Regions from separate parts of the Kaistia algarum genome, predicted to be linked through region 4. Evidence: predicted binding sites of a transcription regulator. Region 4 holds the regulator's gene; each other region holds the start of a gene.

Region 1 (3,208 bases), on a different contig from region 4:
CTTTCGCAACCCCCGCCCCGCGCAGGAACTCCACCGCCGGCAGTGGTTTCCCGCCCGCGCGCTGCAACTCGACGAGGCGCACCGCGCCCGCGCCGCAGGCGATCGTGAGTTGATCGTCCAGAACGGCTCCAGGCTCGCCGGAGCCGGCTCCCAGCGTCGAGCGCAGCACCTTGACGCGCTCGGCCTTGCCGGCGAGTTGCATCTCGCACCAGGCGCCGGGAAAGGGCGACAAGCCGCGAATATGATTGTGAACATCGCGGGCCGGCCGCGACCAGTCGATCCGCGCCTCGGCCTTGTCGATCTTGGCGGCATAAGTGACACCGGCTTCCGCCTGCGGCACGCCATCGAGACCGCCCCGCGACAGCGCCGCCAGCGCGCGAACCATCAAATCGGCGCCGAGCCGGGCCAGGCGATCATGCAGATCGCCCGTCGTCCAGTCTGGCTCTATCGCGATCCGTTCGGCCATGGCGACGGGCCCGGTATCGAGCCCCGCCTCCATCCGCATGACCATCACACCCGCCTCGGCATCACCGGCCATGATCGCGCGATGGATCGGCGCTGCACCGCGCCAGCGCGGCAGCAGCGAGGCGTGCAGATTGAGGCAGCCCTCGCGCGGGGCATCCAGCACCGCCTGCGGCAGGATCAGCCCATAGGCGACCACGACCGCCACATCGGCGTCCAGCGAGGCAAACGCCTCTTGCTCGGCCTCGCCCTTCAGCGATTTCGGCGTGAACACGGGAATAGCGAAATGGTCGGCGACGAGGTGGACGGGAGACTTCTTCTCGTCCAGACCCCTTCCAGCCGGTTTCGGCGCGCGCGTATAGACGGCGACGACCTCGTGGCCCTGGCCGATGATCTCGGTGAGCGTCGGCACCGCGAAATCCGGCGTGCCCATGAAGACGATGCGAAGGCTCATGGGCGGGCTATGCTCACATCTCTTCGCTGGCGTGCGACTTGAACTCGGGCTTGGTGCCAGATTTCGCCGCCTTGACGAATTTCTTGACCACCATCTCGCGCTTCAGCCGCGACAGGTAATCGATGAAGAGCTTGCCATCGAGATGGTCGACCTCGTGCTGGATGCAGGTCGAGAGCAGCCCATCGGCGTCGATCTCGTGCGGCTTGCCGTCGCGATCGAGATAGCGCAGGCGCACCGAGGCAGGGCGCTCGACTTCGGCATAGAAGTCGGGGATCGACAGGCACCCTTCCTCATAGGTCGAGCGGTCCTCGGCGGAGGTGACGATCTCGGGATTGATCAGGAAGAGCGGCTTCCGCTCGGCGCCATCCTCGCGACCCGACACGTCGATGGTCACGATCCGGCGCGGCACGCCGACCTGGATCGCCGCCAGCCCGATGCCGGGCGCCTCATACATCGTCTCCAGCATGTCATCCAGAAAGCGGCGCAGATCGTCGTCGACGCGCTCCACCGGCGCGCTGACGAGCCGGAGCTTCGGGTCGGGAAGGGTGATGATGTCGAGCTTGGCCATGAAAACCTCAACGCTGGCTGGCCTGAAATAGGCAATCGTCGCGAACCGGTCAATCGCGGATTGCCGCGACTTTCGGGGAATCGCCGCCCCAATGTTCATGTTTTGATCTGGTTTTGCACGAAAATCTGCTATGGTCCGGCCCATGCAGGATATTCTCTTTTCCCTCGCGGGCCGGCCGATCACCCTTGCTGAGACGCTGCTCGGCGGCGCCGGCCTTGCGCTGCTCATGCTGTTTCTCGTCCTCGTTCTGGCCTGGCGCGGCGCGGCGCGGCGGGCGGCGCTGGAGGCGGACCAGCATATGCAGGGCGCGGAACTGCAACAGCGCATCGCCGATCTGGTCCGCATCCAGTCCGAAATGACCGGCCGCATGCAGACCATGGCCGAAGTCTTCGGCTCGCGCCAATCCGACCTGGTGCGCGGCCTTTCCGAGCGCCTCGACGGGTTTGGCCACCGCATCGGCCAATCGATGAACGAGACGACGCGCAATACGCATGAGGGACTGAGCCGCCTGCATGAGCGGCTCGCCGTCATCGACAATGCCCAGCGCAACATCACCGAGCTTTCCTCGCAGGTCGTCGGGCTGCAGCAGATCCTCGCCAACAAGCAGACGCGCGGCGCCTTCGGCCAGGGACGGATGGAAGCGATCATCCAGGATGGCCTCCCGGCGGGCGGTTACGCCTTCCAGGCGACGCTCTCCAATGGCAACCGGCCGGACTGCGTCGTCGCCTTTCCGAACGGCGCGCCGGACCTCGTCATCGACGCCAAGTTTCCACTTGAGGCCTGGAATGCCATCCGCGCCGCCGAGGGCGGCGAGTTCGCGAGAGCCGCCGAAGTCCAGTTCCGCCGCGATGTCACCAAGCACGTCAAGGACATTGCCGAGCGCTATCTGATCCCCGGCGAGACGCAGGATACGGCGTTCATGTTCGTGCCGTCGGAATCAGTGTTCGCCGAAATCCATGAGCGCTTCGAGGACGTCGTGCAGGCGGCACATCGGCTGCGCGTCGTCATAGTCTCCCCGTCGCTGCTGATGCTCTCGATCCAGGTCCTGCAATCCGTGCTGCGCGACGTGCGCATGCGCGAACAGGCCCATCTGATCCAGGGAGAGGTTCTGAAGCTGATGGAGGATGTCGGCCGCGTCGACGAGCGCGTCCTGAAGCTGCAGGCCCATTTCGGCCAGGCTTCGAAGGATATCGACGACATATTGATCTCGACGCGCAAATTGAAGAATCGCGGCGCACGGATCGAGCAGCTCGAATTCGGCGAAGAAGGCTCGCCGGCCTATGACCGCCAGGGGGATCTGCTGGCGGGGGAGTAGCGGGCCTTCCTTCGACACTCTCGCCGTCAGTAGCCCCGCCCGCTCTCCGCCAGAAATGCCACCTCCTCCGCCGTCGATATCCGCCCGAGTTCGGCATTCCTGTGCGGGAATCTCCCAAAACGCTGGATCAACGCCCGGTGCTTCTCGGCGAAGGTGAGGAAGTTCCGGTAGATTTCCGCCTGTTCCACTGGCGCGTCGGCGAGGAGCTCCTCGTAGAGGCGGACGGAAAGGTCCTGGTCTCGCAGCGCCTCGCTGTGCTCGAAGGGCAGATAGAGGAAGCAGCGCTCGATCAGGCAGAAGCGCTGAACGCCGCTCTCGACCAGATCGCGCGCCACCGCCCGCGCCCGCTCGTCATAGGCATAGGCCCGTGGATCGGCACGGAAGAGATTGCGCGGGAACTGGTCGAGGA
Region 2 (3,208 bases), 830 kb from region 4:
AGCACGCGGCCGACGTCGCGCAGCACGGCACGCGCCTGGAGCGTTCCAAACGTGATGATCTGCGCGACCTGATCGCGGCCATATTTCTGCTGGACGTAGTCGATGACCTCGTCGCGCCGGTCCTGGCAGAAGTCGATGTCGAAATCCGGCATCGAGACGCGCTCGGGATTGAGGAAGCGCTCGAACAGCAAGGCGAAGCGCATCGGGTCGAGATCGGTAATGGTCAGCGACCAGGCGACCAGCGAGCCGGCGCCCGAGCCACGCCCCGGGCCGACGGGAATCCCCTGCGATTTCGCCCATTGGATGAAGTCGGCGACGATGAGGAAATAGCCCGGAAACTTCATCTTCTCGATGACCGAGAGCTCGAATTCGAGCCGGTCCCGATAATCCTTGTCCGAGAGGCCCGGCGCGAGGCCGTGGCGCTCGAGCCGACGATCCAGACCGCCGCGCGCGGCCAGCCGCAGCGCCTCGATCTCCGCGGCCTCGGCCGCCTCCGGCTCGGCATCGGCGCCAGCGAAGCGCGGCAGGATCGGCTTGCGCTTCATCGGCCGGTAGCGGCATCGCATCGCGATCTCGACCGAATTCGCCGTCGCCTCAGGCAGATCGGCAAACAGCGCGATCATCTCGGCGCGGGTCTTGAAATAATGCTCCGCCGTCAGCCGGCGGCGCTTCTCCTCGGCGATCACAGCGCCCTCGGCGATCGCGATCAGCGCGTCATGCGCCTCATAGTCGCCCCGCGCCGGGAAAAACGCTTCGTTGGTCGCGACCAGCGGCAGGCCCATGCCATAGGCGAGCGTCAGAAGTTCGCTCTCATGGCGCGCCTCGTCCGGCGTGCCGTGGCGCTGTAATTCGACATAGAGGCGGTCGCCGAACAAAGCAGCGAGGCGGGAAAGACGCTCGCCGGCAAAAGCGCCCTGCCCGGCACGGATCGCCTGGTCGACCGGCCCGTTGGCGCCGCCGGTCAGCACGATCAACCCCTCACTTGCCGCCTCCAGCGCGGCAAAGGAGATATTCGGCTTGTCGATCGCCTCGCTCTCCATGAAGGAAAGCGAAACCAGACGGACGAGGTTCCAATAGCCCGCCTCGCTGGCGGCGATCAGCACGAGATCGGCAAGTTGCCGCCCGGCAGAGGCGCCGCGCCGCCCCGGCTCGAAGCCATCGTCAAAGGCGACAGCCATCTGGCAGCCGATGATCGGCTGAATGCCGATCTCGACCATCTTTTCCGAGAATTCCAGCGCACCGAAGAGATTGCCGGTATCGGTCAGCGCCAGGGCCGGCATCTGGTCGGCAAGCGCCAGCTTGGTCAGCTTCTTGAGAGGCAGCGCCCCTTCGAGCAGCGAATAGGCCGAATGGACGCGAAGATGCACGAAGCCGACCTTCGATACGATCCCGGCCCGCTCCGCACTGCCCATGGCTCGTCTCCCGCCGCGCCCGCCCGACTCGGGGGCCGCCTAGTGCCCCATTCTCCCGCCCAGACGCTCCATAGTCCACGGCCAACGCCGTGGCCCATCGTCGCCTGTGGAGAACGGAAGACGCAGCTCAGACGAGGCGGGCGACGAGATCCGACCAGAGCGTAACGGTCGCCACAAACGAAGCGAGAACGACGAGAGCGGCGGCATCGCGAAGCAAGATCGACATCGGCTTATCCCCTGAATTCACATCGATATCCCCATATGTTCATGTTTTGTTCTTTTCGTCAACAGCCGGGATTTAGGGGTAGTGTCTCAGTTTGGAATTCTAGTAGACTCGCGCTATAGTTGCTGCGTCGTGCGAACACGACCTGCCTCGAAAGGCTGTTGCAGTGGTAGCTCAGGTGGATAGAGCGCCCGCCTGCTAAGCGAGAGGACGCGGGTTCGAGTCCCGCCTACTCTCCTAGGCGCTTTTTGTACGGCCCGCGCTCTCCTTGCTTTCGCGACCGCGCGTCGATCCGTTCGGCGATGACTTCCACCGTCCCCAGCCGATCCGCGTCGCCCCCCGTCATGGCTGGCGGCAGCTTGTGCGCCGTGACCTGATGGGTGGGGTCGTGCGAGACGACATGGAGCGACAGCGCGCCTGCGCGTAACGGCGCCGGGATCGGCCGCGTTCTACACCTCCACCCAGCCGCCCGCGTCGGCGCTTGCATAGATCGCGTCGATCACGCGCTGGTTCTTCACCGAATCCTCGAGCGTGAAGATGCGCTGGGTCTCGCCGCGCGCCGCGCGCACGAAGGCCTCGGCTTCGAGGCGGTATTGATGGGTGCCGGGGAAGCGCAGGATGCGGGCCTCGTCATGCGATCTGTTGTGCCACTCGATCCGGTGGTCGTCATAGAGGCCGGCATTGAAGGGCGAGCGGACCTCGATAAAGCCCTCGTCGCCGTGGAAGACCATGAGCTGGCGGGCCGCGAGTTGCGTTCCGATGTAGAAGGAGAGGTCGAAATCGCCGAAATCGGCGTTGACGACCGAATAGATATCCGTGCCGAAAGTCTGGTCGCGCTCGACCGTGGCGCGCAGCCGCTTCGGCTCCTTGCCCGACACGAAGCGGGTCGAGACGGTCGGGTAGACGCCGATATCGGGCAGACCGCCGCCGCCGAGCTCTGGGATGTTCCGCATGTTGGTCGGATCGGTGAGGAAGTAGGAAAAGGCGCCCTGGACGTGGCGCAGCCGCCCGATCGCGCCGGAGCCGACGAGCTCCTGCACCTTGATCCATTGCGGATGGTGCACGACCATGAAGGCCTCGCTGATCAGCACGCCGTTGCGCTCGCGCGCCTCGATCACCGCGCCGATATCCTCAGCCTTCAGCGCCAGCGGTTTCTCGACCAGCACATGCTTGCCCGCGTCGGCGGCGCGGATCGCCCATTCGACATGCTGGGAGGTCGGCAGCGGGATATAGACCCCGTCGACCGCGTCGGAAGCGAGCAGCGCGTCATAGGAACCGAACGCCAGCGGCGCGCCGGTGCGATCGGCGAGTTCGCGAGCGCGCGCCTCGTCGCGGCTGGCGATCGCCTGGAGGACGCCATTGCCCGATTGCTGGATACCCGGAATCATCTGCTCCCGGGCAATGAGAGCCGTCGACAGAACACCCCAGCGAAACATCTTTGCCTCCCGTTTCTTTCAGAAATTATCCACGATTCGACCGCTTCCGACGTTACGCAGCGCGGTTTTCCCCTTCCAGCCCTCGTGGGACCGATGCCTCCGCGGAGGCGCATCGAACAGGCCCTGCCCGATGCGGG
Region 3 (3,208 bases), on a different contig from region 4:
CTATGAGGGCGAACTGATCGCGGAGAACATCGCCGCCCGCGCGATGGAGCGCATCCATGAACTGGTCGCCTCCGTCCTCGACAGCGAGTTACCGTTTGAATCCGTCGACCTCGTCGCCGCCATCCGCGACACGCTCACCAAGCAGAAGGCGGAGATCGCCGTCGGCGTGAAGAAGCTGGAACGGCAGGCGAAGCGGGCCGAATTGATGGCGGCGCGCTTCCGCAAGAATTCCGGCGACAATTTCATCCGCGGCCTGCTGGAGCGGCGCGCCGCCGACACAAGGCAGAGCGCGGAGAAGACCCGGCACGAGGAGGCCGTCTTCGCCAAGGCGATCGAGCTTTTGGCCGATTATTCCTTCGAACACGAGAAGCCTGCGAAACGGCCGACCGATGCGGCTGCCCCCCGGCCGGCACTGTCCAGAGCCGGCGAGCACCCGGCGGCCGGGTCTCAGGCGAAATAGTTGCGGATAAAATCCCGTTCGATCGCCAGATTGGCGATCTCGTCCGGATCGCTGCCGTCATAGATCAAGGTGTAAGGGCCCCGGAAGCCAGCCGCCGTCGCGGCGGCGAGGCAGTTTGCATAGTCTTCCTCATCGAGTTGGCCGTCGCTGAAATCGCCCTTGGCGTGACAACAGATGGCGATTCGGAAGATCGCTTTCAGATCCTCATATTTGCCGGGACCGGACCAATTGCCGAAATCGCCGTTGAGCCCGACGGCGCCGTCCAGCCTATAGAACAAGCTATGGACCTCGGCCGGGGTCGAAAGAAAATCGAACCAGTTCTCGGTCACGATCCGAACGCCGAGCGTCTCGCCCTGCCGCGCCAGCCGCCTGAGACCTACGACACTGCGCCCCAGCGTCTCCGCGGAATGCTTAGCCTTACCGGCAATCACCCGCGCCTGCTCGGCGCCGAGTTCGGCGGCCGTCTCGATCCATCTGCCGATCCAGGCGAGATCGCGCTCGGCGGTCGCTGGATTGGTGATGTCGCCATATTCGACCAGCAGCGTCTGCAGCGTGATGCCGCTGGCCGCGAGCGCGGCCCGTAACTCCGCAAGATAGACGGGATCGCGGTTGGCGATATGGAACGAGCATATCTCGACGCGATCGATGCCGAGGCCGCGCACCAATTCGGGCATGTCAAGCAGGGAGATCCGCCCTTCGCCATAGGTCGGCTGCGGCGTCGGCGTCGCGACATCGTGATCGGGACGGTTCGGAAAGGTGAGGCCGAGCGTCCGGTGCAGGCTCCAGCTGGAAACGGCGAGGGGTGGCGAAGGAGCCGTCATCGGCATTCTTTCGGACGGGGTTGGGGCGTCGAACGCGGCAAGGCGGATTATCGCTCAGTGGCCTCATGGGCCGCCGATATTGAGCGAGCGCCGCTTGGCGCGCAATGAGCCACGTTGACTCTTTCCTCATCCGGAGTCGTTATAGAACAAATCATGAACATACAGCGACGATGGAGAACGGGTGGCGAGGATGGGCTTGGAAGCGTCGACCCTTTCCGCATTGCGGCAGCGCATCGCGGCGATCGAGACGGCGGGCGAGATTGCGCGTCCGGCGGCGTCCCGGCTCGTCCCGATCGATCGCGGCGAGGTCGACGCCCATCTCGGCGGGGGGCTCGCCTGCGGCGCGCTGCACGAATTCCATCCCGCCTCCGCCGGCGACCAGGTCGCGACGAACGGATTTGCCGCTCTGCTTGCCTTCGCCAGCGCGCCGGCTAAGCGCCCGATCGTCTGGATAAGGCAGGATCATGCGGCGCGCGAGGGCGGCGAACTCCATGTCGACGGGCTTAGCGCGCTCGGGCTCGACCCCGCGCGACTCGTGCTTGTGCGTCTCTCCCATGCCGTCTGCGTGCTGCGGGCGGGCATCGAGGCGGCACGCAGCACCGCCATCGGCGCTGTCCTCATCGAGCCCTTCGGCGAGCCCAAGGAGCTGGACCTGACGACGCAGCGCCGGCTCGTCCTCGCGGCGGAGGCGTCCGGCGTCACGCTGTTCCTGCTGCGACCAGGCGCCCGGCCGATGCCCGGCAGCGCCGAGACTCGCTGGGAAGTCCGCTCCGCTCCCGCGCAGCCACTCGCCCTCGATGCGCCGGGCCATCCGACCTTCGATCTGACCCTATTGCGCCATCGCCACGGACCGGCCGGCGGTCCGTGGCGCCTTGAATGGAACCGCGACGATGGACGCTTCGTACCCCCGCCGCTTCTGCGCGATCCGGCTGCCCTTCCTCGCCTCCGACCGGCTGCGCCGCCTGCCGAGGGGCTCCTTCTCCCGCCTTTCGCCGGAAAAGCCGCTGCTGATCGTCGAGAAGGTCAAGGGCGCCATGCGCATCGCCGCGCCGGATCCGGCGGCCCTTAGGCTCGGCCTCGGCCCCGGCCTCGCGCTCGCCGAGGCACGGGCTCGCATCGCCGATCCGGACGTCGCCGATATCGATAGCGCGGCCGACGACGCGCTGATGGAGCGCCTCGCCGATGGCTGCGAGCGCTATACGCCGCTGGTCGCCCGCCAGGATGGCAACGAACTCATCCTCGACATCACCGGCGTGGCGCCGATCTTCAAGGGCGAGGCGGCGCTGTTCCGCGATCTGCTGCGCCGCCTGGCCGCATCCGGCCTCACCGCCCATGGCGCCATCGCCGGTGCGAGCGAGGCAGCCCGCGCGCTGGCCCGTACCGGCCGCTCTCGTATCATCAAACCGGGACACGAGGCGCAAGCCGTCCGGCCGCTCCCGGTGGCGGCACTCGACCTCGGCGAGGCCGAAACGCTGGCGCTATCCCGCGCCGGACTGAAAACCATCGCCGACCTTGTCGACCGGCCGCGCGCCCCGCTCGCCGCCCGCTTTGGCGCAACCATCGTCGAACGGCTCGAAAGACTGACGGGGCGGGCCGAGCACCCGATCTCGCCGCGCCGGCCGATGCCGGTCCTGGTGACGGAGCGGATCTTCTTCGAGCCGGTCGTGCGCGAGGAAGACATCAGCGCGACGCTCAAAATTCTCGCCAGCCAACTCGCGCGGGAACTGGAGGCGCGCGGCGAGGGCGGTCGTGGCTTCGAGGCGTGCTTCTACCGTGTCGACGGGGCCGTGCGGCGCATCGCGGTCGCGACCGCCCGGCCGAACCGCGATCCGCGAATGCTGCAACGTCTCTTCGGTGAGCGGCTGGACGCTCTTTCCGATCCGCTCGATGCCGGCTTCGGCTTCGACCTGATCCGCCTCGGCGCCTT
Region 4 (3,208 bases):
CCCGATCTCGACCGGAATGTCATGGATGTCGCGCAACGTCTTGCCGCGCTTGGTCAATTGCTCCTTGATCAGAAGCACCTGGCGTTCATTGACGGTGAAATAGACATAGATCGGGTCCATCTGGACGATCGTCGCAAGCTTGGTCGGACCGCTATATCCGACCAGCGCGCCGACATCCTGGAGATGGTTGGAGACGATGCCGTCGAACGGCGCCTTGACCTCGGTGTAGCCGAGATTGATCGTCGCGACCTCGGCATCGGCCTGCGCCTGCTGCGTCGCGGCGATCGCCTGATCGAGCTGGGCCTTGGCGTCGTCGGCCTTGGCGACGGATGCGACCTGCTGCTGCACCAGCGTCGACTGGCGATTATATTCGAGTTGCTTGTTTTCCTGCGCCGCCTGGGCCGAGGCGACCGCCGCATTCGCCTGGTCGAGCTGAGCCTGATAGGTGTCGCGCTGTATGCCGAACAGCGTGGTACCAGCTTTCACAGTCTGGCCATCGACATAGTTGATCGATGTCAGGAAGCCCTGGACGCGCGCCGAGAGATCGACCTGGTTGATCGCCGTCGTATTGCCGGTGAGCTCCATATAGAGCGTCGCATCCTGCTGAAGCGGCGGAGCGACGGTCACCTTCGGCGGCGGCGGCGGCACATATTCATTCTTGTCGTTGCAGCTTGCGAGCGACAGAGCGGCCAGACCCGCCACGACCAGCGGGAGCCCGCCTGCCGGCTTCCGCCATTGTCCAATCTTGACCATCTGTCCCCTCAGCCTCGATTGCCCGACGCACGCATCCCTCAGCTCCGCCTGCTGCCGGCAGAGCCAGAATCTCGTTCCGATCCTGCCTCAGGCTCCGGCGCGACGCCATAGCGGGACGATCTAGTCCGGCGATTATTAAGGAGGTGTGGCATGCGGGCGATCCCTGGTCCGATTCCTGTCAATCCACGAAGATCGCGCCGCCAGCTTGCGGAACACATATAGAACATGTACTTTGTTCGCGGTTTGTACTTGATGATTCTTCGCCGAATCGCAGACCGTTCCGTATCCGGCAATTCGTGGCGTGGACCGACCAATGCTGACTCGCAAGCAGTATGAGCTCCTGATGTTCATCCATGAACGGTTGAAGGAGACGGGCGTGCCGCCTTCCTTCGACGAGATGAAGGATGCGCTGGACCTTCGGTCCAAGTCCGGCATCCATCGCCTGATCAAAGCGCTGGAGGAACGTGGCTTCATCCGCCGCCTGCCCAACCGGGCCCGCGCGCTCGATGTGGTCCGTCTGCCGGAGGCGATGGCGCCGACCATGCAGCGGCCCAAGCGAGCCGGCTTCTCGCCGAGCGTCATCGAAGGCAGCCTCGGCAAGATGCGGCAGACCGACAGCGACGTGCCGGAGCCAGTGATCGTTCCCGTTATGGGCCGCATCGCCGCCGGTGTGCCGATTTCGGCGATCCAGACACAGAGCCATTCGATCACCGTGCCGCCGGAAATGCTGGGTGGGGGCGAGCATTTCGCGCTGGAGGTTCGCGGTGATTCGATGATCGAAGCCGGCATCCTCGACGGCGACACGGTATTGATCCGCAAGACCGACGCGGCCGATTCGGGCGACATCGTCGTGGCTCTTGTCGACGAGGAGGAGGCGACGCTGAAGCGGCTGCGCCGACGTGGCGCCTCGATCGCGCTGGAAGCCGCCAATCCGGCTTATGAGACGCGCATATTCGGGCCGGACCGGATCCGCATCCAGGGTCGGCTGGTCGGCCTCCTGCGTCGCTACTGAGCCCCTGCCCCGCCGGTTTCGGGTTCGTCGTCGCCGTCATAGGGCGGCATCCACGGACGGCGGACACGCGGGAAGGCCGTCGTGACGAGAAATTCGGCGTCGAGCGGCGCCGGGCCCGCTCTTGGCTGCGGGCTTCCAGGTTCGGGTGCCGGAACGTCCTCGTCGTCGAGCGTATGGCGGACTGCGGAATCGTATTCCGTCGCCGCGGCGATGACCTTGTCGGCGGATGGCGGATCAGCGATGTTTCGGGTAGCGACAGGCCTCAGATCGAGCGCGATCGACCCGGATTGAGCGAGACGATCGCGGTCGATCGTTGCGACCTCGGCGGCGCAGCCCGTCGGTGCGGCGATGGGCGTTACGATGAGTACGGGGCTCCGGCAATCATCGGCAAACGCATCGCGCTCCAGCGCCAGTGCGACGAGCCGGCCATCCGGCATAGGCGCCACACATCCCGAGGCATCGCAGCGCGTCGCGGCCATGAGCGCCGGGTCCTTCGCCTCGCGACTGTCGCCATCGGCTCTCAGCCATATGCCGGCGATAAAAGGGTCGATCTTTCGCGCCAGGATCTGGTAGCTGCCATTGCCCGTGCGGATTGCGACCTGCCGCCCATCCGGAGCGATGATGATGTCCGACCGATGCGGATAGAGCGCCAGCGCGCCGCCGACCAGCATCGGCACCAGCCCGGCCAGGCGCCAGCGCTCCCGCATCAGCGCCAACCACAGGAAACCTGCCATGAAGACGAGCAGCGACGCCGCGGAAGGCATAGCCGCCGAGCCGGTCCCCTCCGACCAGTCGCTCACCGTCCGCGCCACGTCGGACATGCCGTCGATGCCGACGCCCATCACCCATAGAAACGGGGCCTCGAACCCGAACGGCATGGCGAGCACCGCGAGCAGCGCTAGCGGCATGACCAGGAAATCGACCAGCGGCATCGCCGCGACATTGGCGAGGATTGAGAGCGGCGCCATGCGCTGGAAGTGATAGAGCGCGAAGGGCGTGGTGCCGAGCCCGCCGAGCAGCGACGTTAGCGCCAATCCGCCGATAAGCAGCCCGAACCAGCGCAGCACCGAGCCGAAGCGCGAGTGCGAAACCGGTCGAAGCCCGCGCGGCCGCCGCGACAGCGCCTCGAAGCCGGCGACAAGCGCGATCGTCGCGGCGAAAGACATCTGGAATCCGGCCACCAGCAGGCTTTCGGGGCTGAGCGCCAGCACCACGAAGGCGCCGATCGCGACATTGCGCATGGAGATCGCCCGCCGGTCGACGAGGATCGCGAGGAAGACGACGCCGGTCATGATGAAGGAGCGCTGCGCCGCCACATCGAGGCCGGAAATCAGCAGATAGAAGAAGGTCACGCCGAGCGCGGCGAGAGCGGCCCATTTTTTGATCGGCCGGCGGAGCGCCAGCCCCGGAGAGAGCGCCAGTGCCGCCCGGACCGCCCAGAAC

The links. The regulator LexA, encoded in region 4, represses DNA repair genes until DNA is damaged. The targets are predictions, from matches to a motif close to TGTTCNNNNTGTGTTCNG.
Region 1: a site for LexA is predicted at 1,577-1,594, ahead of OSH05_RS24135 (DNA recombination protein RmuC). Genes of this name have one in related genera too.
Region 2: a site for LexA is predicted at 1,675-1,692, ahead of dnaE (DNA polymerase III subunit alpha). Genes of this name have one in related genera too.
Region 3: a site for LexA is predicted at 1,424-1,441, ahead of OSH05_RS08870 (ImuA family protein). Genes of this name have one in related genera too.

Annotation. Positions count from the first base shown of each region.
Region 1 covers NZ_JAPKNJ010000005.1:33,477-36,684, forward strand. Annotated here, with positions in the region: gene fmt (methionyl-tRNA formyltransferase) at 1-916, opposite strand, end outside; gene def (peptide deformylase) at 930-1,484, opposite strand; gene OSH05_RS24135 (DNA recombination protein RmuC) at 1,627-2,799, shown strand; gene OSH05_RS24140 (DUF924 family protein) at 2,826-3,208, opposite strand, start outside.
Region 2 covers NZ_JAPKNJ010000002.1:888,720-891,927, forward strand. Annotated here, with positions in the region: gene dnaE (DNA polymerase III subunit alpha) at 1-1,412, opposite strand, end outside; tRNA gene OSH05_RS17395 (tRNA-Ser) at 1,801-1,872, shown strand; gene OSH05_RS17400 (Gfo/Idh/MocA family protein) at 2,085-3,071, opposite strand.
Region 3 covers NZ_JAPKNJ010000001.1:1,821,456-1,824,663, forward strand. Annotated here, with positions in the region: gene OSH05_RS08860 (DnaJ domain-containing protein) at 1-460, shown strand, start outside; gene OSH05_RS08865 (sugar phosphate isomerase/epimerase family protein) at 448-1,281, opposite strand; gene OSH05_RS08870 (ImuA family protein) at 1,472-2,350, shown strand; gene OSH05_RS08875 (Y-family DNA polymerase) at 2,316-3,208, shown strand, end outside.
Region 4 covers NZ_JAPKNJ010000002.1:59,476-62,683, reverse strand. Annotated here, with positions in the region: gene OSH05_RS13645 (efflux RND transporter periplasmic adaptor subunit) at 1-753, opposite strand, end outside; gene lexA (transcriptional repressor LexA) at 1,067-1,765, shown strand; gene OSH05_RS13635 (ComEC/Rec2 family competence protein) at 1,759-3,208, opposite strand, start outside.